2 regions of the Arthrobacter sp. Y3224055 genome follow, and region 1 is predicted to be linked to the other one. Evidence: riboswitches for the same ligand, from Rfam matches in the RefSeq annotation. Region 1 holds a riboswitch; the other holds the start of a gene.

The links. A riboswitch is a leader RNA that binds a small molecule or an ion and turns the genes downstream of it on or off. The one in region 1 is predicted to bind glycine.
Region 2: another riboswitch for glycine. It lies ahead of gcvP (aminomethyl-transferring glycine dehydrogenase); the one in region 1 lies ahead of gcvH (glycine cleavage system protein GcvH).

What each region holds. Positions count from the first base shown of each region.
Region 1 is NZ_JBNHGB010000001.1:892,010-904,094, forward strand. Features, by position in the region: gene AC5RTY_RS04315 (hypothetical protein) at 1-2,206, opposite strand, end outside; gene AC5RTY_RS04320 (peptidoglycan-binding protein) at 2,214-2,990, opposite strand; glycine riboswitch at 3,430-3,531, shown strand; gene gcvH (glycine cleavage system protein GcvH) at 3,977-4,363, shown strand; gene glyA (serine hydroxymethyltransferase) at 4,372-5,685, shown strand; gene AC5RTY_RS04335 (L-serine ammonia-lyase) at 5,695-7,110, shown strand; gene AC5RTY_RS04340 (FadR/GntR family transcriptional regulator) at 7,160-7,873, opposite strand; gene AC5RTY_RS04345 (gamma-glutamyltransferase) at 8,051-9,577, shown strand; gene AC5RTY_RS04350 (YoaK family protein) at 9,574-10,278, shown strand; gene AC5RTY_RS04355 (Nramp family divalent metal transporter) at 10,388-11,695, shown strand; gene AC5RTY_RS04360 (AAA family ATPase) at 11,898-12,085, opposite strand, start outside.
Region 2 is NZ_JBNHGB010000001.1:581,056-593,140, reverse strand. Features, by position in the region: gene AC5RTY_RS02850 (MFS transporter) at 1-630, shown strand, start outside; gene AC5RTY_RS02845 (S66 family peptidase) at 657-1,706, shown strand; gene AC5RTY_RS02840 (mycothiol transferase) at 1,838-2,350, shown strand; glycine riboswitch at 2,476-2,575, shown strand; gene gcvP (aminomethyl-transferring glycine dehydrogenase) at 2,747-5,626, shown strand; gene gcvT (glycine cleavage system aminomethyltransferase GcvT) at 5,642-6,793, shown strand; gene AC5RTY_RS02825 (L-serine ammonia-lyase) at 6,881-8,308, shown strand; gene AC5RTY_RS02820 (hypothetical protein) at 8,305-8,955, opposite strand; gene AC5RTY_RS02815 (NAD(P)/FAD-dependent oxidoreductase) at 9,212-10,558, shown strand; gene AC5RTY_RS02810 (MFS transporter) at 10,914-12,085, shown strand, end outside.

The DNA.
Region 1 (12,085 bases):
TGTCGGCGCTGCCGTCACCGATGGCGGCGTCCTGTTCGATGATGCCGAGGATGCGCACCTTGTAGTCGTTCAGGCGGGCCTGGATCTCGTCCAGGGGAACGTCTTCGAGCGACCGGCCGTAGGCCGCGATCTCTTCCCACAGGGTTGCCAGTTTCTCCATGCCTGCGTCGCTGAGCGGACCGTCGAGGGTGAGGACAAGCTGGCTGGCGAGGGCGTAGGTGAGGCACTCGACGCAGTTGTAGTTGGCCGCCGCCGAAAGGTTTTGGGGGACGACGACGTCGGCCTGGCCGAGGATCAGGACAACCTGGAAGCCGACGGCGACGGCGGTGCAGCCCCGGCAGGAAGCGAAGGCGTAGGCCTCGTTCGTGGCGTCTACCGGCCCGTCTTCGGCCCACACCAGGGCGAAGGCGACGTCGTAGACCACGGATCCGTCCTCAACGTTCACGGCCAGGGCCTGGTTACCATCCTCCTCGGGGGCCAGCGGCCGGTCGAACGGGAAGACCCAGGCCGGTGGTGTGCCGGCGCCGGCCTCAGTAACGGTGGTGCCGGAACCGCCGTCGTTCTGTAAATCCTCGGCGGTGTCCGCCGCAGCGGTCTTCTGGTGCCCGGCCTGCAGCTCGCGGGGAACGAGGACCATCGCCAGTTGCGGTTCCTCCGCCGTGGGCAGGTCGGTGCCGGAGGGCCATGCCGCCACCGTTTGTCCTGCGCCGCCTTCTGCCAGCCCTGGCGGTGACATCGGGGCGAAGGAAGCCGCCGCATCGAACAGGGTTCCGCGTTCGTAGGGCTGCACCGGGCGGTAGGCGCCGTCGTCGGGCCACCAGGCCCAGGCCAGGCCGGCCAGAACGGCTGCGGCGGCGGCCATGGCGGTCACCCGCCGGAGCGGCCGGCCACGGGTTTTCGCCCAGGCCGCCGTGCCAAGCTGGCGGGCCAGGCGCAGCAGGATGTAGGCAATCCCGAGAACGGGAAGCGCGACGGCGGTGATCGCCAGGACACGCACGGCCATGCCGGCGACGTCGCCGTCCGAACCGGCATCGGCCAGCAGCCTGTGTTGGTCCATGATGCTGGCCCAGGCCGTCCCCAGGACCCGGGGAAGCGAGACCACCATCATGGCCAGGCAAAACAGGAGCAGCGGCACCGTAATCAGGACCCAGGCGGTCACGACGGCCCTGGCCCAGGGCTTGAGCAGCTTGGGTTCGGGGTCGGACCACCGCCAGGGCAGCAGCCCCAGGAGGGTGGGCTTGATCCGTTGGAACAGGTCGGGAACCCCGGTGGCGTCGGCGAGGATGTGGTAGCCGTCGAAGCGGACCAGGGGCAGCAGTTGGCGCACCATCTGCAGGATCTGGGTCACCACCACGAGCAGCAGCGCGTCGAAACCGGTGAGCCACCAGGCGCCTATCGTGCCCACCACGACGATGGCGTTGAAGTACAGGCCGCCCAGGTCCGTGCGGAGCCGGCCACCGCGTCCCAGGCGGTAGGAGTCGGTGACATCGGTGTAGAAGGCCGGCCAGATCAGGTACAGGCCCACGCCCATGGCTCCCGGCGTTGCGCCGCCGCGGCGCGCCCCGGCCGCATGGCCGAACTCGTGGAAGCCGGCCGAAAGAATGGTGATGGCGAAAACCAGGAGCAGCAACCCGGGGTTGGCGAAGGCCTGATGGGTTGCCGAGCCGAGGCCCTTGACCATGAGCACCCACCAGCACGCCGCCAGGAAGGTCAGGGTCACGGGCAGGGCGATCAGCGGATGGAACAGGACGGCGAACGGAGCCGTCAGCTTCCGGGTCAGCGCGGGATCCGTGACCGTGTAGCGGAAGCGCATGCCCAGCAGCGGGCTCGCCTTTTTGACGTCGGGCTGCGAGCCGTCGGCGAGCCGCAGCAGGCCCAGCGGCAGCAGCTGTTTGTCGATCAGGGTCTGCACGTTTCCGGCAGTGATCAGCCTGCCGGACTTCTCGCCGGCGTGCTCGGCAATCTGGTCGAGGCTCCGGGAGCCGTCGACGCCCTCCAGAATGGCATACAGGAGCGGGGTGAGCTGGAGCGTCTGGCCGTCCGCGCGCCGGACCAGCGCGGGCGGCTCCCGGTAGCCGGATCCCCGCGCCGGTCCGAGGAGCTGCACCCCGTCGGCCAGCGCCGGGACGTCAATCAAAGGGGCAGCCGACCGGCCGCCGGGCAGCGGGTCACTCGTGGCCGGCGGCCGGCTCGGGCTGATGCTCATTCAGGGGCTATTGTTCGAGATCGGACTGCTGGCCGGCGCTGGCCTCGGCGCTGCCGTCAATCTGCTGGTTGATGATGGCGTCTTGCTGCGCCACCGCGACGGCGTTGCTGTCGATCGAGCCGATATTCGCCGCCACCGCGGCGTCGATCGGCGCGGCAACGTTGGCGTTGGCTGCCACGGCGCCGTTGATCGGGGCGGCAATATCGGCGTCCGCGGCCAGATCGACGTTGACGTTGAGCAGGTTTCCGTCGAGGGTCGACCCGAGGCCTTCCGTGACGGATCCGGTGTCGGGCAGGGTCCCGTCCGGCAGGGTCCCGTCCGGCAGGGTGCCGTCGGGCAGCAGCGCCGGAGCAGTTGCCTCCTGCCCGGTGGCCTCCTGGGCAAGGCCGGAATCGCCGACGGCGGCACCCGTCGCGCCAGCGGAACCGGCCGTTGCCCCGGCGTCCCCCACAGTGTCATTGCCCTGGTCGATGGTGCTGTCCTGGGTCGACTCGGCGGTCGCGTCGGCGGTGATGCCCTGATTGATGATGACTCCCTGGTCGGACAGGGCCTGCGCCGTGGAGCCGGACGAGAGGAGGTTGGCCGAGGCGGCGGCATCAATGGGGGCCGCCACGTTGGCGTTGGCCGCGACGGCCAGGTCGATCGGCGCGGCCGCGTCGATGGCCAGGTCGAGATCGGCGTTTAGATCCAGGATGGACGCGACTTCCTTGTCCGGCAGCGCGGTCCCGGACTGGGATTCGAGTTCCTCCGGCGAAAGCGGGGTGCGTCCCATGTCGTTGCTCATCAAAATCTCCGTCTCCGGCGCAAAGCGCCTTTCGTTCCAACCCGTTGTCGAAACCTGTCGATTCTTGTCAACGGCCCGGCGGTACCGGCGCCTCGGTCATCAGCCTTCCTCTCGGCGACATCAACGCAAAGCATACTGATGAATCCATTTATTGTGTAGGCGCCAGCGTTTCGGCCGCAGGCGCAGCGGCGGACTGGCCCTGGACGTGCCGGGACGGGGAGTGACTGCCGGCTGGACTTCCGGAGAGCGGCGGCCGGTGAGATCGGAGAGTGGCGGCCGCCGGGACCGGAGAGTAACGGTCGGCGGGACGGGGCCCTGAATTGGCGGCCGGCGCAACCCTTGAGCGGCGAAGGGGCCCGATGTTTGGCGGCGGGAATTTGGGATCCCACCGGCACTGTGTGTAGGGTGTGAGGCGAATCACCCACAACTGAATGCCTTTCGAACCGTGGCGGGAGAGTCCTCTCCGCACACCATCCGGGCAGGCGCCGTAGGAGCAAATCCTCCCCAGGAATCTCTCAGGCTCATGTACCGCCGCGGCTAGGCAACTCTGGAAAGCAGTCAGGCAGCAGCCTGGCTCACCGACGGTGCAAGCGGAACACACTCCGCGGAATCTCTCAGGTCAAATACAGAGCGGGGAGGAACCCAAATCCCAGCCGAGCCCTCGCGCCGGCCCAATCTTGGAGTTCCTCATGACTTCTGACCTGCAGCGGCGCGTCCTCCGCAGCCATCGCTCAAAGACTTGGTTGCCGGCCCTGGCCCCACCTTAATTCCCGCCCCGTCGTTCCCCGGTGCCCGGCGCCCTGATCCTCGAGCCAAGGAGTCCGGGGATCCGGCCGCCATCCACAGCTTCATCGAAGCCATGATCGCCGTCCGCACGTGCTTCCGCCCACGAAGCGTCAAGGCGAACAAAACGGGTGCACTACAGGGGCCGAGGCGACCTCCTCTCATCTCCTCAACAAAAAAGCGTGTTTAAGAAAGGCATCACAGTGAGCAAAGTCAACGCCGCACTACGATACTCCGCGGAGCACGAGTGGGTGGCCGCCGACGGTTCCGGCCCGTCCAAAATCGGCGTTTCTGCCGTGGCAACCGAGGCGCTGGGCGACATCGTGTACGTGGATCTCCCCGAGGTCGGTACAGTCGTGACGGCCGGCGAGACCTGCGGTGAAATCGAGTCCACCAAGTCCGTTTCGGACCTCTACTCCCCGGTGACCGGTGAGGTCATCGAAGTCAACGGCGACGCCGTGGCCGACCCCGCCGTGATCAACGATGACCCCTACGGTGCCGGCTGGCTGTTCACCGTCCAGGTGTCGGAGGAGGGCCCGCTGCTCTCCGCCGAGGAGTACGCCTCCGCCAACGGTGGTGAAGTAGCGTGAGCGCGGCAATGACGGCGGTCGCCAGCACCAGCCTGAACGCGGACCTGGGTGTCCTCGATCCGGAAATTGCCGCCCAGATCGACAACGAGCTGCGCCGCCAACAGTCCGGGCTGGAAATGATCGCCTCCGAGAACCACACCCCCGTCGCCGTCATGCAGGCCCAGGGCTCGGTGCTAACCAACAAATACGCCGAGGGTTACCCGGGGCGCCGGTACTACGGCGGCTGCGAGCACGTCGACGTGATCGAGCAGCTGGCCATCGACCGGGTCAAGGAGCTGTTCGGCGCCGGCTTCGCCAACGTCCAGCCGCACTCCGGCGCGCAGGCCAACGCCTCGGTAATGCACGCCCTGATCAAGCCCGGCGACACCATCCTGGGACTGAACCTGGCCCACGGCGGACACCTGACCCACGGCATGAAGATCAACTTCTCCGGCAGGCTCTACAACGTGGCCGCCTATGGCGTCTCCGAGGAGGACCACCGGGTCGACATGGCCGAGGTGGAGCGGCTGGCGCACGAGCACCAGCCGCAGCTGATCATCGCCGGCTGGTCCGCCTATCCGCGCGAGCTCGACTTCGCGGAATTCCGCCGGATCGCCGACGACGTCGGGGCGTACCTGATGGTGGACATGGCACACATCGCCGGCCTGGTGGCCGCCGGCCTGCACGCCAGCCCGGTGCCGCACGCCCACGTGGTCACGTCCACCACGCACAAGACGCTGGCGGGTCCGCGCGGCGGCATCATCCTGACCAACGAGGCGGACATCGCCAAGAAGATCAATTCCGCGGTGTTCCCCGGCCAGCAGGGCGGGCCGCTCGAACATGTCATCGCGGGCAAGGCCGTGGCGTTCAAGGTTGCCGCCTCCGAGGAATTCGCCGACCGCCAGCAGCGTACGCTGGCGGGCGCACGGATCCTGGCCGAGCGGCTGTCGCAGCAGGACGTTGCGGAGAAGGGCATCACGGTGCTGACCGGCGGCACGGACGTGCACCTGGTCCTGGTTGACCTGCGCAATTCGGAGCTGGACGGCCAGCAGGGCGAGGACCTTCTGGCCGCCATCGACATCACGGTGAACCGCAACGCGGTGCCGTTCGACCCGCGGCCGCCCATGGTCACCTCCGGCCTGCGCATCGGCACGCCGGCGCTGGCCACCCGCGGCTTCGGCGACGAGGCGTTCCGCCAGGTCGCGGACATCATCGCCGAGGCCCTCATCGCCGGGCCGGCCGCTGACCTGTCCGGCCTGAAGGCCCGGGTGGAAGCACTGGCCGAGGCGCACCCGCTCTACCCGGACCTGGCACCGGTTTCCACGCCCACCGAAGGGCGCTGAGGAGCCATCATGGCCGTAGGCGTCTTCGACCTCTTTACCGTGGGCATCGGTCCCTCCAGTTCGCACACCGTCGGCCCGATGCGGGCGGCCGCGGTCTTTGCCGGGGAACTGGTGTCAACCGGCGTGCTGGATCGGGTCGCCGGCCTGCGGGTGGACCTGTACGGGTCCCTCGCGGCCACCGGCCGCGGCCACGGAACGTTCACGGCGGTGATGCTCGGGCTGGAAGGCTTTCAACCCGAGCAGATCCTGCCGGACGACGTCGAAACCCGGCTGGCGGAGATGGCCTCGACCGGCGAGCTGCAGTTGTGCGCGCGGGTCGAGGGCTCGGCCGGACGGGTTCTGGACTACCGGGTCGAGGACATGGTGCAGCACCCGCTTACCGTGCTGCCCCGGCACACTAACGGGATGAAATTCCAGGTGACCGACGACGCCGGCACGGTCCTTCACGAGGCCACGTTCTTTTCCGTGGGCGGCGGCTTCGTGGTCCGCGACGGCGAGGAAGGTGCGGCAGCCCAAGACCTGGATGCCAGCAAGGACGAGCTCCCCTACCCCTTCCGGACGGCGGCGGAACTGCTCGAACACTGCCGCAACACCGGCCTTGGCATCAGCGACATCATGATGCTCAACGAGAAGGCCTCGCGCTCCGAGGCGGACATCCGCGCAGGCCTGCTCCACATCTGGCAGGTGATGGAGGAATGCAAGGACTCCGCCATCAAGCGCGAAGGTGTTCTGCCCGGCGGGCTGAACGTCCGGCGCCGTGCCCCCGACTGGCATGAGCGGCTGCTCAAGGAAGACAAGGACCGGGACCACAAATACTGGCAGGAATGGGTCAACCTGGTGGCCCTGGCCGTGAACGAGGAGAACGCCTCGGGCGGCCGCGTCGTCACCGCACCGACCAACGGCGCGGCCGGCATCATCCCCGCGGTCATGTTCTACGCCACCCACTACGCGCCGGGCATGGACAAGGCGACGCAGGCGGACAAGGAAGACGTCATTGTCAAGTTCCTGCTGGCTGCCGCCGCCGTCGGGGTCCTCTACAAAGAGCAGGCCTCCATCTCCGGCGCCGAGGTCGGCTGCCAGGGCGAGGTGGGTTCCGCGTCCTCGATGGCTGCAGCGGGACTGGCCGAGGTGATGGGCGGCAGCCCCGCGCAGGTGGAAAACGCCGCCGAGATCGCCATGGAGCACAACCTGGGGCTGACCTGCGACCCGATCGGCGGCCTGGTGCAGATCCCCTGCATCGAACGCAACGCCATCGGCGCCGCCAAGGCCGTGAACGCGGCGAAGATGGCGCTCTGGGGCGACGGGACGCACCGCGTCTCGCTGGACGAAGTCATCATCACCATGCGCGAAACCGGCAAGGACATGAGCTCCAAGTACAAGGAAACCGCGATGGGAGGCCTGGCCGTCAACGTCGTCGAATGCTAGGCGCATCCCGATCCGGCGACAATCCACGGGCGGCGGTCTTGCCCGGTATTCACTGTCCCTTTTCGGTATGGCCCTTGATGTCGATCAGGTGCTCCTCCATGGCATTAAAGGCCCCGTCTCCGTCGCGCGCCAAAACAGCCTCAAAAATGCGGCCGTGCCACATCACAGAGCTCCGGACGCGTTCCAACGTCAGGAATTCGTCGGCACGCGAGGGTGCCATCAGGTCATTGGACATCGCCAACAATTCGGTCAGCAGTGGATTCAAGGAGAGCCGCGCCAGTTCCGCGTGGAAATCCAAGTCGAGTTTTCTCAGCTCGGCGTTCGAGGGCTGGGGGCGGGCCGCCTCTTTGGTGGCGGCATCGAGGATCGACCGCAATTTGGACACCTGGCCCCGTGCCCTGATGGCCGCCCGCTTGGCGATCCCCGGTTCGATGACAAGGCGGAGGTCCATGACGTGATTCATCGGGTCTCCGGCACCGGTGCTACCGGTCAGCGACGAGGAGCCGAAGGCCAAAAGCGGTTCGTCGGCTACGTAGGTGCCGCTGCCGGGGCGGCGGTACAGCAGGCCGACAGCCTCGAGCTCGCGCAGGGCTTCCCGCACCGTATTTCTGGACAAGCGGTAATTCTCGGCAATTTCCCGTTCGCTCGGAAGTTTAGCTCCGGGGCTCAGGGTACCGTCCTCAATCCGGGTCCGAATTGCCTCGGCGAGGACGTCTACGCGATCGCTGAATACCAATAAGGGCTCCTGCCTCAGGCTCCGCATATTCGTCCTCTCTGTGGGTACCGGTGAGCGGGTTTCCCCCTGACCGCAAAAGTTCCGGCAATTAAAAGTGTATTTCCCGGTGCCACACCTTGTGGTTTAGTGACTCACCTCACTATGCTACCCAAAGTGGTCCAACCACCCTACCGGTTCTGTGAACTAGCAGAGGAAGCCCCAGCAATGAATCAAGCAGCAATCTCAACGCCGCACCACCTGGCCACGGAGGCGGGGTGGGCCGTTCTTCAGTCAGGCGGAAGCGCCGTCGACGCGGCGATCGCCGCGGCCGCCGTCCTGTCCGTCGTCTACCCACACAACTGTTCCATCGGCGGCGATCTGGTGGCGCTGGTGAAGGAACCCGATGCAAAGCCCGAGTGCGTGCTTGCCGTAGGCCGAGCCCCCGGTGCCGGCCGCCTGGCGGACATGAGGGATCGGTTTGGCGAGAAGATGCCTGCCCGGGGACCGGCGACCCTCACGGTTCCCGGAGCCCCCGCCGGCTGGCAGCACCTGCATGAGCGGTACGGACGGCTGGCGCCCTCGACCCTTCTCGAAAAGGCGGCGGAACTCGCCGGCGGCTATCAGCTGTCCCGGTCGGTGACGATGGCAGCGGTCAAAGCAGCAGCTGCCGGCGGAATAAGTGCCGACCTGGTCTCCGCGTTGTTTGGTTCCTCGTTTGAGCCGGGCAAGCGCGTGTCGAACCCGGCGCTGGCGGAAACGCTGCGCCGCATGGGTTCGGAGGGGTTTCAGGAGTTCTATCGGGGCACGACGGGCGAGTCACTGCTCTCGTTCATGCAGGGCCACCGCGCCGAATTCAGTGCCGACGACTTCGCATCGGTCGTCCCGGTCACCGCCGCGCCGCTGTCACACCGCGGCGAAAGCCACACCGTGTACACCAGCCCGCCGCCCACCCAGGGCTTCGCACTGATCCGGCTGCTGGAGAACCTGTCCGCGGCCACGGGCCACGCGGTGACCTCGCCGGATGTCGTCGAGGCCATGCAGGTCAATGCCCGGATCTGCAACCACCTCCGGGACAACATCCTCAGCGAAGACTCCGAACCGTACTTCTACCGCGATTACGGCCTGGAGGACCTTCCGTCATCCGGAACTCCCGCACTCGCCTCGGCCCGGGCCGACGGAGACACGGTCGGAATTTCGTGCGTGGACAGCACGGGGTTGAGCGTGTCCTGGATCCAGAGCCTGTACTCGGCCTTCGGCTCGTACCTGATGGATCCGGCTACCGGCGTCATCCTGCAGTGCCGGGGCTCTATGTTCTCGCTGAACGACTCGCAGCCGAACGCCTTCCGGGGCGGAGCCATGCCGCCGCACACGCTGATGCCGGTCATGGTGACCGACGAGCAGCAACGCATCCGCTACATCCAGTCGACCATGGGCGGCAAAGCGCAGCCGCAGATCCACGCCCAGGTGTTGCTGAGGCAGTGGGCGGGCGAATCGCCGGCGTCTGCGCTGCTGGGCCCGCGCTGGATGATCGTGCAGGACGACCAGGGTGCCGATGTTGCTGTCATTGAGCAGTCCGTGGATGCCGGGACGCGGGAGCACTTGGCGGATAGTCTCGGCCGGACCCGCATGGAGCCGGACTTCACCGACGGGCTGGGGCACATGCAGCTGGTCACGGTGGATTCCGCCGGCGCTCCGGTGGCGGCCAGCGATCCCCGATCGGACGGATCCGGACGCTACGGACAGCTCGGATGACGCTGACGGAAAGGCGCCCGGCAAAGAGTGCCCGGCGCGCCTGGCTGCTTCCCGATCCGCTCCTCTTGACGGTGCTCTCGTTCGGCACGGGCTTCCTGGATGCCCTGACCTACCTCGGACTGGACCGCATTTTCGGTGCCAATATGACCGGAAACCTGATTCTGGTGGGGATCGGACTGAGCGGGGACTGGGCCGAATTGATCCACCCGCTGGTCGCCCTCCTCGCGTTCTGCGTCGGATGCATGGTGGCGGGCTTGTGCAACAGGCTGCTGGAGGCAAGGAAGCGGGGATCCCCGGCCCCACGGATGCTGTTCCTCACCACCGGGGTGCTCCTGGCCGTGAGCACCGCCCTCGCTTTCATGAATGGGAGCGGGTCTTTGGGACTGGTCATCACCGCCCTCATCGGGGTGGCCATGGGTTGCCAGAGCCTCGCCGCGAGACTTCTGGCGGTCCCCGAGATCAACACCGTGGTCGTCACCTCCACCCTCTCGCAATTCTTCGCCGAGGCCGGAGCGGGCCGAACCTGGCGCAAACGGCGTGTTTCGGCACGCCAGCTGGCAGCCGTGGGAAGCATGCTGGGCGGCGCCATCGTCGGTGCGGCCGTCGTACCCTTTGCCGGCCTCACGGCCCTCGCCGTTCCCACCGCCCTGGTTCTCCTGATGGCTCTTTTCTGCCGGCGGCTGGAACCCCAGGCGTCCTGACACCTGCCCGCTGCGAGCCCGATCGAGAAAGGGGAAAGAACCAGAGGCTGCCCTGACGGAACAAGCCTCACGTCGATTGCACCAATTCTTCCAAGAACAGGAAATCCAAATGTCTGAGTACAACGCGCCAACCGGAGCGGTGAACCACGCCGACCGGATTGACGACGACGGCGGCAAGCCCGCCAAATGGAAAATTGTCGGCCCCGGGCTCGTCGTAGCGGCCACCGGCGTGGGGGCAGGGGACATGGTCGCCACCCTGGTGGCCGGCACCCAATTCGGTTACCAGCTCTTCTGGGCCGTCATCGTCGGTGTCGTCATGAAGATCGTCCTGGTCGAAGGCGCCGGACGCTACACCCTGGCTACCGGCAAGACCATCTTCGAAGGCTGGCTGACGCTCGGCCGCTGGACCACGTGGTACTTCGGCCCGTACATCATCATTTGGGGCTTCGTCTACGGCGCCACCGCCACCTCCGCGGCAGCGCTGCCGTTGGCCGCCATGTTCCCGGTGCTCCCGCTATGGGCGTGGGCCATCCTGAATAGCCTGGCCGGCTTCGTCATGATCTGGTTCGGCAAGTACGCCACCTTCGAGAAAATCACCGCAGTGCTGGTCGGTATCATGTTCGTCACCGTCGTGGGCCTGGCCATCATTGCCGTTCCCAACATCCCCGAAATGCTCAAGGGGCTGATCCCCTCGATCCCGGCCGAAGGCGGCCTCCTGTCCACCCTGGCCCTCGCCGGCGGCGTCGGCGGCACCATCACGCTGGCAGCCTACGGCTACTGGCTGCGTGAAAAGGGCTGGTACACCCCCAAGTGGATGCGTGTCATGCGCATCGATAACTCCATGGCCTACGTCATGACCGGCATCTTCGTCATTGCCATGCTGATCGTCGGCGCGGAGGTCGTCCGCTCGGCCGGAGTCTCCATCAGCGGGAGCGATGAAGGCCTGCTGGATCTGGGCAACGTCCTCAACGATCGCTACGGCGAGGTCGTCGGCACCACCTTCCTGATCGGCTTCTGGGCGGCGTCGTTCTCCTCCATCATCGGCGTCTGGAACGGTGTGTCCCTGATGTTTGCCGACTTCTGGGGCCACATGCGCAAGAAGCCCTCCGGCCATCCGGACACCCGCATTGGGGGCAAGTACTTCAAGTTCTATGTGCTCTGGTTGACCTTCCCGCCCATGCTGCTGTTCATCATGGGCAAGCCGATCGCGCTGATCCTGGCCTACGGCGTCCTCGGCTCGCTGTTCATGCCGTTCCTTGCCCTGACCCTGCTCGGCCTGCTCAACGGCAGCCGCGTGCCCAAGGCGTGGGCCAACCGCCTGCATACCAACATCGCGCTGGGCATTTGTGCCCTGCTGTTCGGCGTTCTCGGTATCCAGCAGCTGGTCAAGTCGGTCGCCCCGCTCTTCGGCGGCTGACACCCAGGGTGAGGCGGCTCAGCGGCCGCCCACCACCGCCGGTACACCCGGGAGGATAGCCGGCCTTGGCCACAACAGCAGACCCGAGGCAAGGACGCCTCGGTATTCATGGGAAGTAGTTACGCCCGGAAGGCCCGCAACGTCGCGGGCCTTCCGTCTACCTTTGGTGCGGAATTTTGTCTGGCAGCCGCCGCAGATCCGGTCAGGCCAGCCAGCGCCGCCAGCGTGATTGCTCCGGTTCCGGCGTTGGTTCCGGCTCCGGCTCCTCGCCCAAGGCCAGCGCGGCCTCGACGATGTCGTCCTCGGTGAGCGTCATGACGGCCTCACGATCGAGCGCATCGAAACTTTGTTCTCCGTCCAGCGACAGCCGCAGCGCCTGACGGTTGAGCG
Region 2 (12,085 bases), 310 kb from region 1:
GGAGCTGAGGCCGGTTCCGTCGGGACGACGTCGGTCCGCGTCTGGCGCTCGTCGGTCGCCTGGGGCCTGGCCCTGGTGTTCGCCGGGACCTTGTCGAACACGTTTGCCATGTTCACGTGGTTGCCGCCGTTGCTGGTGGACAGCGGGATGCTGCCCCCGACGGCGGGCACCATGCTGGCCTACTACGCCATCCTGGGCCTGCCCACCAGTCTGTTGGTGCCGCTGATCGCGGGGCGGCTGCGCAATCCCCTGGGCCTGGGCCTGCTGTTCATCGGCTTTTACACGGCCGGATACGCCGGGCTGCTGCTGTCACCCTCGTTCGGCACCTGGTTGTGGATCACCCTGGCGGGGCTCGGCCAGGGCACCTTTGCGCTGGGCCTGCTGCTGGTGAACCTCAGGACCCGCACCACGGCCGGCGCGGGGCTACTCTCCGGGTTCGCGCAAGGCATCGGCTACACGGTCGCCTGCGCCGGCCCGCTGATGTTCGGGCTGCTGCGCGAGGCCAGCGGCGGCTGGGGTGCTTCCTTCGGCCTGCTGGGCGGTGCCTTGCTCATCCTGGCGGTGGGCCTGGTCATCGTGGGCCGGCCCCGCTATCTGGAGGATTCGGCTGGGATGGATAGCGGCCGCTGAGGCACAGCCCGTGGTTGGATGGGGAAATGCCGAGCCATGCCCTTGTGTCCCCACCCAAGCTTGAGCCCGGTGACCGGGTCGCGATTCTCTCCCCGTCCTTTGCTGCCCCCGGGTTCGCGCCGGATGTCCACGAGCAGGCGATGCGTCGACTCAGCGCCGAAACGGGACTGGTCCCTGTGGAATACCCGACGACCCGGAAGCTTGGCGCTTCCGCCGCGGAACGCGCCGCGGATCTGCACGCCGCTTTGTCCGACCCGGCCATCCGGGCCATCCTCGCGACCATCGGCGGCGACGACCAGGTAGCTCTCATTCCCCATCTGGACGCCGGTCTCGCCGCCGGGAACCCCAAGATCTTCATGGGCTACAGCGACAACACGAACCTCTTGAACTGGCTGTGGTCGGTCGGGATAGCAGGCTACTACGGGGGCTCGACCCAGGTGCACCTCGGAGCCGGGCCGCACATTGACGACCAGCACCTCGCGTCGCTGAAGGCAGCGCTCTTGACGGGCGGTGCGCTGGAGATTGTTGACCCAGGCGAGTCCGAGGACTTCGGGCCGGACTGGTTGACGCCACAAGCCCTTGTCGACTTCGGTGAACGGGAACCCACGCAGCCGTGGACGTGGGCGGGGCCCGAGCGGGAAGCGACCGGCCGCACCTGGGGCGGGTGCCTGGAAGTCATCGATCAGCTGGCCATGGCCGGTCGGCTGCCGCCCCTGGGAGCCCTCGAGGGGTCGATCCTGATTGTTGAAACCAGTGAGGAGTTGCCTCCGGCAGCGTGGGTCAAGAGATGGGTCCGGGCATTGGGGGAACGGGGCGTCCTCTCGGCGGTGGAAGGAGTGATCGTCGCCCGGCCGCCGGTGAGCAGTCACGGTACCGTCCCGCCAGCGGAGGAGCGTGACCGGCTCCGCGTCGCGCAACGCGATGCAGTCCTCGCCGAGATGAAACGCTACAACGACCACGCCGTCGTCTGCATCGGAGTCCCGTTCGGCCATACCCGTCCGCAATGGATCGTGCCCTACGGCGGGACAATGCGGCTCAATGGCCGGGATCGAACCATCACGGCCGATTACAGTTGACCGCGGTGGCAGGCGGTCCGGGCGACGGATGCGCGGCTGCGTGACCGTCCCCGCGCCTGCAGGCAGGCACGCATTCCTCGCCGCGGCCCCGCCCGGTAAGCTGGCGCCACAGTCGACCCGCGGGAGGCGCCATGAAGTTCAACGACCTGCTCGCAGATGCCTACGGCAGGATCCAGGAGCGCGTCCACTCCGTGCTGGACGGGCTGGACGCCGGACAACTGGCCGCCCGGCCCGGCGGTGACAGCAACTCGATTGCCTGGCTTATCTGGCATCTGACGCGCATCCAGGACGACCATATTGCCGATGTCGCCGGCACGGACCAGTACTGGCTGACCGGCTGGGCGGAGCGGTTCGACCTGCCGCTGCCCCGGAAGGACCATGGCTACGGCCACACGTCGCAGCAGGTGGCGGCCGTCCGGGTCGAATCGGCCGACCTGCTGCGCGGCTACTACGACGACGTCCATGCCGGCACCCTGGAGTATCTGGCCGGACTGAGCGAGGATGACCTGGACCGGATCGTGGACACCCGGTGGGACCCGCACGTCAGCCTGGGGGTGCGGCTGGTCAGCGTCCTGGACGACTGCCTGGAGCACGTCGGACAGGCCGCCTACGTGAAGGGCATGCTCTCGCGCACCGATGCCTAGCGGCGGCCACGCGGGTTCCGGCGCCCCCGCGGCGGCCGCAAGCCGCGCCGTCGGGCGTTGCCGCCTTGTTGCGCGCCAGCCGCTGGACTACCATTCAAGGAGTCAGTACAACTGCATACAGCCTTCGACATGCGGCGGGAGAGTCCTGCTGGGTACCAGTCAGCAGGCGCCGTAGGAGCAATACCTCCCCAGGAATCTCTCAGGCCCCTGTACCGCCGCGAAGAGGCAACTCTGGAAAGCAGCCGGACCGTTCAGGACCGGCTCACCGACGGTGCAAGCAGGAGGCGGCCCCTTGGGCCACAGCCTGCGGAATCTCTCAGGTTCAGTCACAGAGTGGGGAGGAACCCTTCACTACCGGCATGGTCAGCCCAGCCGGGGATAACTGGAGTTCCTCACATGACGGCTAAGTCCACCAGCGCTACCCGGCCCGGCAGCGCCTCCTTCACCGACCGACACATCGGTCCGCGCCGGAACGACGCGGAAACCATGCTCAAGCAGTTGGGCTACGGCAGCATCGACGAGCTGGTGGACGCGGCCGTGCCCGCCGACATCCGCCAGCAGGAACCGCTGGCGCTGCCCGCCGCCCGCAGCGAGTCCCAGGTCCTGGGGGACCTGCGCGCCCTCGCCGCGAAGAACGTGACGGCCGTGCAGATGATCGGCCAGGGCTACTACGACACCATCACGCCGCCGGTGATCCGCCGCAACGTGGTGGAAGACCCGGCCTGGTACACCGCCTACACCCCGTACCAGCCGGAAATTTCGCAGGGCCGGCTGGAGGCGCTGCTGAACTTCCAGACCATGGTCCAGGACCTCACCGCGCTGCCGATCGCCAACGCCTCCCTGCTGGACGAAGCCACCGCAGTGGCCGAAGCCGTGCTGTTGATGCGCCGGTCCAACAAGTCCAAGTCCGCCGGCAAGACCGTGCTGGACGCGGACCTGCTGCCGCAGACCATCGCCGTCGTCAAGGGCCGGGCCGAGGCGCTGGACTTCGACGTAGAGGTTGCCGACCTCTCCGCCGGCCTGCCGGACGGCGACATCTCGGGCATCGTGCTGCAGCAGCCGGGAGCCTCCGGCCGGGTGTTTGACCAGGCTCCGGTCATCGCGCAGGCCAAGGAGCGCGGCGCCTTGGTCACCGTGGCCGCCGACCTGCTGGCGCTGACCCTGATCACGCCGCCGGGCGAGCAGGGCGCGGACATCGCCGTCGGCAACACCCAGCGTTTTGGCGTGCCGCTCTTCTTCGGCGGCCCGCACGCCGCCTACATGGCCGTCCGCAAGGGGCTGGAGCGTTCCTTGCCCGGCCGCCTGGTGGGGGTCTCGAAGGACGACGCCGGCCGCCCCGCCTACCGCCTGGCGCTGCAGACCCGCGAGCAGCACATCCGCCGCGAGAAGGCCACCTCCAACATCTGCACCGCGCAGGCACTGCTGGCCGTCGTGGCCAGCATGTACGCCGTCTACCACGGCCCCGAGGGCCTGAAGGCGATCGCGCAGCACGCCAATGAGGCCGCCCGCACGCTGGCAGGCGTGCTCACCGGCGCCGGGTACGCGCTGGCGGCAGACCGGTTCTTCGACACCCTCACAGTGAAGGCTCCGGGCAAGGCCGCCGAGATCGCCGCCGCCGCCGAGGCCAAAGGCGTGAACCTGCGCCGCATCGACGCCGACCACGTCGGCATTTCCGCCGATGAAACGACGACGGCGGAGCACCTCGCCCTGGTCGCGGAGGCCTTCGGCGTGGAGGACCCCGCCGGCAAGACCGCCGAAACGGCCGGGAACGCCGGCTTCGAGCTGCCGGACGAGCTGCTGCGCAGCTCCTCCTACCTGGACCATCCGGTGTTCCACAGCCATCGCTCCGAGACCCAGATGCTGCGCTACCTGCGCCGCCTGTCTGACCGAGACCTGGCCCTGGACCGGACCATGATCCCGCTGGGCTCGTGCACCATGAAGCTGAACGCGACGGCGGAAATGGAGGCGATGACCTGGCCGGAATTCGCGTCCATCCACCCGTTCGCCCCGGCCAGCCAGACCGCCGGCTGGCGCGAGCTGATCACCGATCTGGAGGAACGCCTCGCGGCGATCACCGGCTACGCCGGCGTCTCCATCCAGCCCAACGCCGGTTCGCAGGGCGAATACGCCGGCCTGCTCGCCATCCGCCGCTACCACCTGGCCAACGGCGACGACCAGCGCGACGTCTGCCTGATCCCCGCCTCCGCGCACGGCACCAACGCCGCCTCGGCCGTGCTGGCCGGCATGAAGGTTGTCGTGGTCGCCACGGCACCGGACGGCACCATCGACCACGCCGACCTGCGCGCGAAGATCGACCAGAACGCCGACTCGCTTTCGGCCATCATGATCACCTATCCGTCAACGCACGGCGTGTACGACGCCGACGTGCGCGACGTCTGCGAGGCGGTCCATGCCGCCGGCGGGCAGGTGTACATCGACGGGGCCAACCTCAACGCGCTGGTAGGACTCGCGCAGCCGGGCAAGTTCGGCGGCGACGTCTCCCACCTGAACCTGCACAAGACCTTCTGCATCCCGCACGGAGGCGGCGGCCCCGGCGTCGGGCCGGTAGCGGTGGCCGAACACCTGGTGCCGTTCCTGCCGGGCAACGCCGCGCTGGCCGAACACGAAGGCAAGGGCGTGCCCGTCTCGGCCAGCGAGTACGGCTCGGCCGGCGTGCTGCCGATCTCCTGGGCCTACGTGGCCATGATGGGGGCCGAGGGCCTGACCGAGGCAACGAAGAGCGCCCTGCTGGCCGCGAACTACGTCGCCGCCCGGCTGAACGAGCACTTCCCGGTGCTCTACACCGGCAACGACGGGCTGGTCGCGCACGAGTGCATCCTGGACCTGCGCGAACTCACCGCCAAGTCGGGGGTGACCGCCGAGGACGTGGCCAAGCGCCTGATCGACTACGGCTTCCACGCGCCCACCCTGTCCTTCCCCGTGGCCGGCACCCTGATGGTGGAGCCGACCGAGTCCGAGGACCTGACGGAGATTGAGCGGTTTATCGACGCGATGATCGCGATCAAGGGCGAAATCGACCAGGTGATCGCCGGCGACTTCCCGCTCGACGCCAGCCCGCTGCGCCTGGCCCCGCACACCGCCGCCGCCGTGGTCAGCTCCGACTGGGACCGGCCGTACACCCGGGAGCAGGCCGCCTTCCCGGTACCGGGCCTGCAAGTGGACAAATACTTCGCCCCGGTGGGACGGATCGACGGCGCCGGCGGCGACCGCAACCTGATCTGCAGCTGCCCGCCGCCCGAAGCCTTCGAGAACTAGAGAGGTCAGCACCGCATGACTACCGAGACCACCACCATGCCCCGCCACACCGCGCTCTACGAGGAACACGAGCGGCTGGGTGCCTCCTTCACCGACTTCGGCGGCTGGATGATGCCGCTGAAGTACAGCAGCGAACTGGCCGAGCACCGCGCCGTGCGCAACAGCGCCGGCCTGTTCGACCTCTCCCACATGGGCGAAGTCTGGGTCACCGGCCCGGAGGCCGGGAAGTTCCTGGACTACGCACTCGTCGGCAAGCTCTCCGCCGTCACCGAGGGCCGGGCCAAGTATTCGCTGATCTGCAACGCCGACGGCGGCATCATCGATGACCTGATCATCTACCGGCGTCCCGCCGACCAGCACGGGGACCGTTACCTGGTGGTGCCCAATGCCGGCAACGCCCCGACGGTTGCCGCGGAACTCGCCGCACGGGTCGAAGGTTTCGACGCCACGGTGGAGGACGCCACGGCCGAGACCTCGCTGGTGGCAGTGCAGGGACCGAAGTCCGTGGAAATCCTGCTCCAGCTGGTGCCCGCCAACCAGCATGGCACGGTGCGGGACATGAAGTACTACGCCGCCGACGAGGTGGACTTCACGGTGTCCGGGGCGCCGCTGAAGCTGCTGCTGGCCCGGACCGGGTACACCGGCGAGGACGGCTTCGAGATCTACGTCCCGAATACCAACGCGGCCGCGCTCTGGAACGCCCTGCTGGAAGCCGGACGGGGCGCCGACCTGCTGCCGGCCGGGCTGGCCTGCCGCGACTCGCTTCGGCTGGAGGCGGGCATGCCGCTGTACGGCAACGAGCTCACCCTCGAGACCAGCCCGTTCGACGCCGGCCTGGGCGGCGTGGTGGCGCTGAAGAAGGACGGCGACTTCGTGGGCCGCGGCGCCCTCGAGGCGCAGAAGGAGAAGGGCTCGGCCCGCAAGCTCGTGGGACTCAAGGGGCTTGGCCGGCGCGCCGGCCGCTCCCACTACCCGGTGCTGAAAGACGGCCGGACCATCGGCGAGGTCACCTCCGGCCAGCCCAGCCCCACCCTCGGCTATCCGGTGGCTCTGGCCTACGTGGACGCCGAGTATGCCGAACCCGGGACCAGGGTGGACATCGACCTGCGCGGCAAGCCCGAACCGTTCGAGGTTGTAGGGCTGCCGTTCTACCGGCGGGAGAAGTAGTCCACACCCGCTTTCAGGGTGCCGCCGTCCCCGCGGCCGCGGGGACGGCGCCGCCGCACCTCTCCACTCAAACAGGAAAGGGATGACATGGCCGTAGGCGTTTTCGACCTTTTCTCCGTAGGCATCGGTCCCTCCAGCTCGCACACGGTCGGCCCGATGCGGGCCGCCTCCGCGTTCGTGCGGGAGGTGGCCGACGCCGGCCTGCTCGACAGGGTTAACGGGCTGCGCGTGGACCTGTACGGCTCCCTCGCCGCCACCGGTCGCGGGCACGGGACGTTCACCGCCGTGCTGCTGGGGCTGGAGGGCTTCGAACCGGAGCACATCCTGCCCGACCAGGTGGAGGAGCGGCTGGCAGACATCGCCGCGTCCGGCCGGCTGCGGCTGGGGGCGGAACTGCCCGGCGCCGCCGCCCGGCTCCTGGACTACGGGGTGCAGGACATGGTGCTGCACCCGCTGACCGTGCTGCCCCGGCACACCAACGGCATGAGGTTCCAGGTGCTGGAATCGAGCGACGACGGCGAGGCACGGATCCTGCACGAAGCCACCTTCTTCTCCGTGGGCGGCGGCTTCATTGTCCGCGGCGGCGAGGAGGAAGCCGCCCGGGAGGAGTTGGAGTCCTCCAAACAGCAGCTGCCCTATCCGTTCCGCACGGCGGCGGGGCTGCTGGAGCACTGCCGCAGCACCGGCCTGGCCATCAGCGACATCATGATGCTCAACGAGGAGGCCTCCCGCCCGCGGGAAGAGATCGAGGCCGGACTCGTGCACATTTACAACGTGATGGAGGAGTGCAAGGACTCGGCCATCCGCCGCGAGGGCGAGCTGCCCGGCGGACTCAACGTCCGCCGTCGGGCCCCCGCCTGGCATGAGCGGCTGCGCAAGGAAGACCCGGACCGGGACCACAAGTACTGGCAGGAATGGGTCAACCTGGTGGCGCTGGCGGTGAACGAGGAGAACGCCTCGGGCGGGCGGGTGGTCACCGCGCCCACCAACGGGGCCGCCGGCATCATCCCCGCCGTGCTGTTCTACGCCACGCACTACGCACCCGGCATGGAACAGGCCAGCCGCGAGGACAAGGAGCAGGTGGTCGTGAAGTTCCTGTTGACCGCCGGTGCCATCGGGGTCCTTTACAAGGAGCAGGCTTCCATCTCCGGCGCCGAGGTCGGCTGCCAGGGCGAAGTCGGCTCAGCCTCGTCGATGGCTGCCGCGGGACTGGCCGAAATCCTCGGCGGAACTCCGGCCCAGGTGGAAAACGCGGCCGAAATCGCGATGGAGCACAACCTGGGGCTCACCTGCGATCCGATCGGCGGGCTGGTGCAGATCCCGTGCATCGAACGGAACGCCATCGGTGCCGCCAAGGCCGTGAACGCGGCCAAGATGGCGCTGATGGGGGACGGCACGCACCGGGTGTCGCTGGACGAGGTCATCATCACGATGCGCGAGACCGGCCGCGACATGAGCGACAAGTACAAGGAAACCGCCACCGGCGGCCTCGCCGTCAACGTCGTGGAGTGCTAGGAGGCCACGTCCTCCAGGTCCTGTCCTGACGGGCGCACGGCCGGCGGGCCCGCGGGACGCCGCGGCGGCATCGGCGGCCGGCGCGGGACGACCGGCTTTCGGGCACCGAGCAGGTCGGCGGACGGGCGTTCGGCGGGCTGCGGCCGGGTAGGTGCGGGCTGCGGCGCACGCGGTGTCCCCGGCCGGTGGCCCGCGACGCCGCGCCACTGTCCGGCACCGGCGCGCAGCCGCCCCGTACCGGACTTGGCAGCGGCGCCAATCCTGCGCGAAGCGGGAGCAATCTTGCCGCCCAACTCCTTGGCACGACCCGCGGCCTCCGCCCATGGCAGGGCGGAGATCGCCAGGCCGGCGGCGCGTGCCGCGGCCGAAAGCCGTTCGGCAGCCCGGCGCCGGCCACCCGCCTCGGGCCGGTTGAGCACCATCAGGATGGCCGCGAGCAAGGCGACCGGGATGGAGACCAACACGGCAACGGCGCCGGCATACATGGCCAGGAAAACCTTGGCGGGGGAATCAAACAGGCCGGTCACGAAGGCCGCGGCTCCCAGCAGCAGCCAGAGCCAGAAAACCATGACGCCGCAGAGCGTGGCGCGGGCCCGGCGGTAGGTGCGGAGCGACCGCCCGCGCACGGTGTGCTTAGCCGCCTCCACGCTTCCTACTCCCCAACGACAGCCCCACGAATAGGGGCACCTGAGCACATTGTAGGCAGCCGCGTGCGCCCGGCGCGCAGGGCACGCCGGGGGAGCGGGCCGGCGAATGCGGCCCTGCCGGAAGCGGGGCCCGACCGAGGGTTCAGCTGCGTCTGGGGCGGTGCTAGTCTGGCCGCAGGCCAGCCCCGCACCTGCCGGCGAAGGATGCACCAGGACCACCGAATCACTGTCGACAAACAGGGAGGAAACCTGGACCATGACCAATTCAGCGACGCCCCACATACTCATCCTGGGCGGCGGCTACGTCGGCCTCTATACTGCCTGGGGAATCCGCAAGCGGCTGGGACCGTCGTCGGCACGGATCACGGTGGTTGAGCCCAACTCCTACATGACGTACCAGCCGCTGCTGCCGGAGGTGGGCGGCGGAGAAATCGAACCGCGGATCGTCACGGTCAACCTCCGCAGCGCGCTGAAGAAGGTGGACATCGTCCGCGGCAAGCTGGTTTCACTGGACGTCCAGGCGAAGAACGCCCGGCTGCTCGAGCTCGGCGGCGACCAATTTTCGGTGGCCTACGACCATGTGGTCTTCGCCGTCGGTGCGGTCACCAGGACCTTCCCCACGCCTGGGCTGGAGCAGCACGGCATCGGGTTCAAGACCGTGGAAGAGGCCGTTTACTGCCGTGACAAGGTGCTCGACAACGTGGCCCTGGCCGCCGGCACGAGCGACCCGGAGGAACGGGCCAGGGCACTCACGTTCGTGGTGGTCGGCGGAGGGTATACCGGCGTCGAGGCCCTGACCGAGTTGAGCGACCTGTCCAAGCTCGCCGTGGACGCGCATCCGGAGCTGGACCGTTCGCAGTTGCGCTGGGTGCTGGTCGAGGCGCTGGACCGGGTTGCCCCCGAGGTCGGACCGAATCTCTCGGAGTGGACCCTGGGCCAGTTGCGCCAGCGCGGCATCGATGTGCGGCTGAACACCACCATGCCGTCCTGCGAGGATTCGGTGGCCGAGCTCAGTACCGGCGAGCGCATTCCGGCCGGTCTCATCATCTGGACGGCCGGCATGAAGCCCAATCCCGTGCTGGACGACACAAACGTGCCGCGCGGCCCGAAGGGACACGTGAACGCCAACGCCCGGCTGCAGGTCATCGACGATGCCGGCCAGGTAGTGCAAGGCGCATGGGCCGCCGGCGACTGTGCCCAGGTACCCGATCTGGAAGCGGAGAAGCAGCCGGCCTACTGCCCGCCGAACGCCCAGCATGCGGTCCGCCAGGCCAAGCTGCTCGCCCAAAACGTGGTCAACGCCGTGCAAGGCCGGCCGCCGGCCGAGTACCGGCACAAATCGCTGGGCACGGTCGCGACCTACGGCGTCGGCCGGGGCGCCGCGAAGATCTTCGGCTACGAGCTAAAGGGCAAGCCCGCCTGGTACGCCGCCATGGGCTACCACGCCTTGGCGCTGCCCACCTGGATCCATAAGTGGCGCCTGCTGGCAGGCTGGAGCCCGCTGGTGTTCGGCGGCCGGGACATCACATCGATGGGCGCGACCCAGCACCCGCGCCGCGCCTTCGTGGAGGCACACGCCGGCACGCAGAAGGGCCGGACGTAGGCCCCCGGGCAAGCAGGCGGGCCGGCAGGCCGCAGGAAGGGCCCGGGCAAGAGCAAGGTGTCGGACAGGCCGCAGGCAGGGCGCTGGCCCGGGCTGCCGGCTGAGTTGGTGCCGGGTCGCCGCCGGTGGCTCCGCGGCTGCCCGCCGGCTGTGCGGAAGCCCCCTCCATGCCCGCGCCCTCCCGCGTCCGCCCTGGCACCACGAGGGCGGCCGAGTCCAGCCGGCGCCGCCAAACGTGAGCCAACTCTCCATTGTTACGGCGGGAGACCCTTCTGCTGCGAAGCCTGCCGCCGGAAGTTCGGCGCGGGGAGTAGCCTGCTGGACGGAGCCCCACCCGGGCAGCGAGGAGAGCAGTATGTCCAAACACCCCAGTGGCGCACTGCTTTTCGTCCTGACCTGCGCCATGGGCGTCGGCCCGCTGCTGAACTACGGCCTGAGCACCGTCAGCCCGCTGGTCATTGACGACCTGGGCATCAGCGAGGGCCAATTCGGCCTGCTGGCCACGGCCATTTTCGCCAGCGCCGCGGTCTCCAGCATGTGGCTGGGCAAACTCAGCGACCGGATTTCCAGCCGCGCCCAGCTGATCCTGATCTTCGCCGGCACGGCGGTGGCCCTGGTGGTCGCCGCACTGTCCCACCACTACCTGGTCCTGGTGATTGCCGCGCTGCTGGCCGGCCCCGCGCAGGCCATTTCCAACCCGACCACGAACCGGATCATCATGACCCAGGTTCCGGCACCCAAGCGCCCGGGCTGGATCGGGGTCAAGCAGTCCGGCGTCCAGGGCAGCCAGCTGTTCTCGGGCTTGTTCTTCCCCGTCGCCGCGCTCTGGGCCGGCTGGCAAGGCGCCACCGCCCTGGCGGCCGTCGTCGCCGTCGGGCTGCTGCTCTACGGCCTCCGCCACCTCCCGGAACGGGGCACCGAAACGACGGCGGCGAAGGGGCCTCCCGCCCACGCGGCGCCGTCCGCCACACCGCCGGGCGATACCCCAGCCCCACCTGGCGCAAGCACCGCGGCGGCCCCGCCGGGACGCACGGGCCGCACGAAGCAAACCGAGGACGCCGGCGCGCCGGCCCGGTTCCCGCTCTCGGTGTGGCTGTTCGCCGGTTACGCACTGCTGTCCGGCCTGGGCATGCAGGCCACCAATGTCTACCTGCCGCTGTTCACCGTGCGGGAACTGGACTTCAGCCTTGTCATGGGCGGCGTGGCAGCCGGCGTCTCCGGCGTCGTCGGGGTGACCTCCCGGGTGCTGTGGGGGCGGCGCATGGCCAAGGGCGTGCGGGCCTCCACGCTGCTCATCCTGCTCGGCATCGGGGCGCTCGGCGGAGCGGGGGCCTTCCTGGCCGCGGGGTCGCTCGGAATCCCGGCGTTGCTCTGGGTGGGCGTCGTCCTGCACGGGGCCACCGTGCTGGGCACCAACGTGGTGGTGATCGCCGGGGTGATGCGCGTGGTTGCGGCCGAACGGGTCGGAGCAGCCTCCGGGATTGTCTCGATGGGGATGTATGCCGGGTTCGCCGCCGGTCCGCTGCT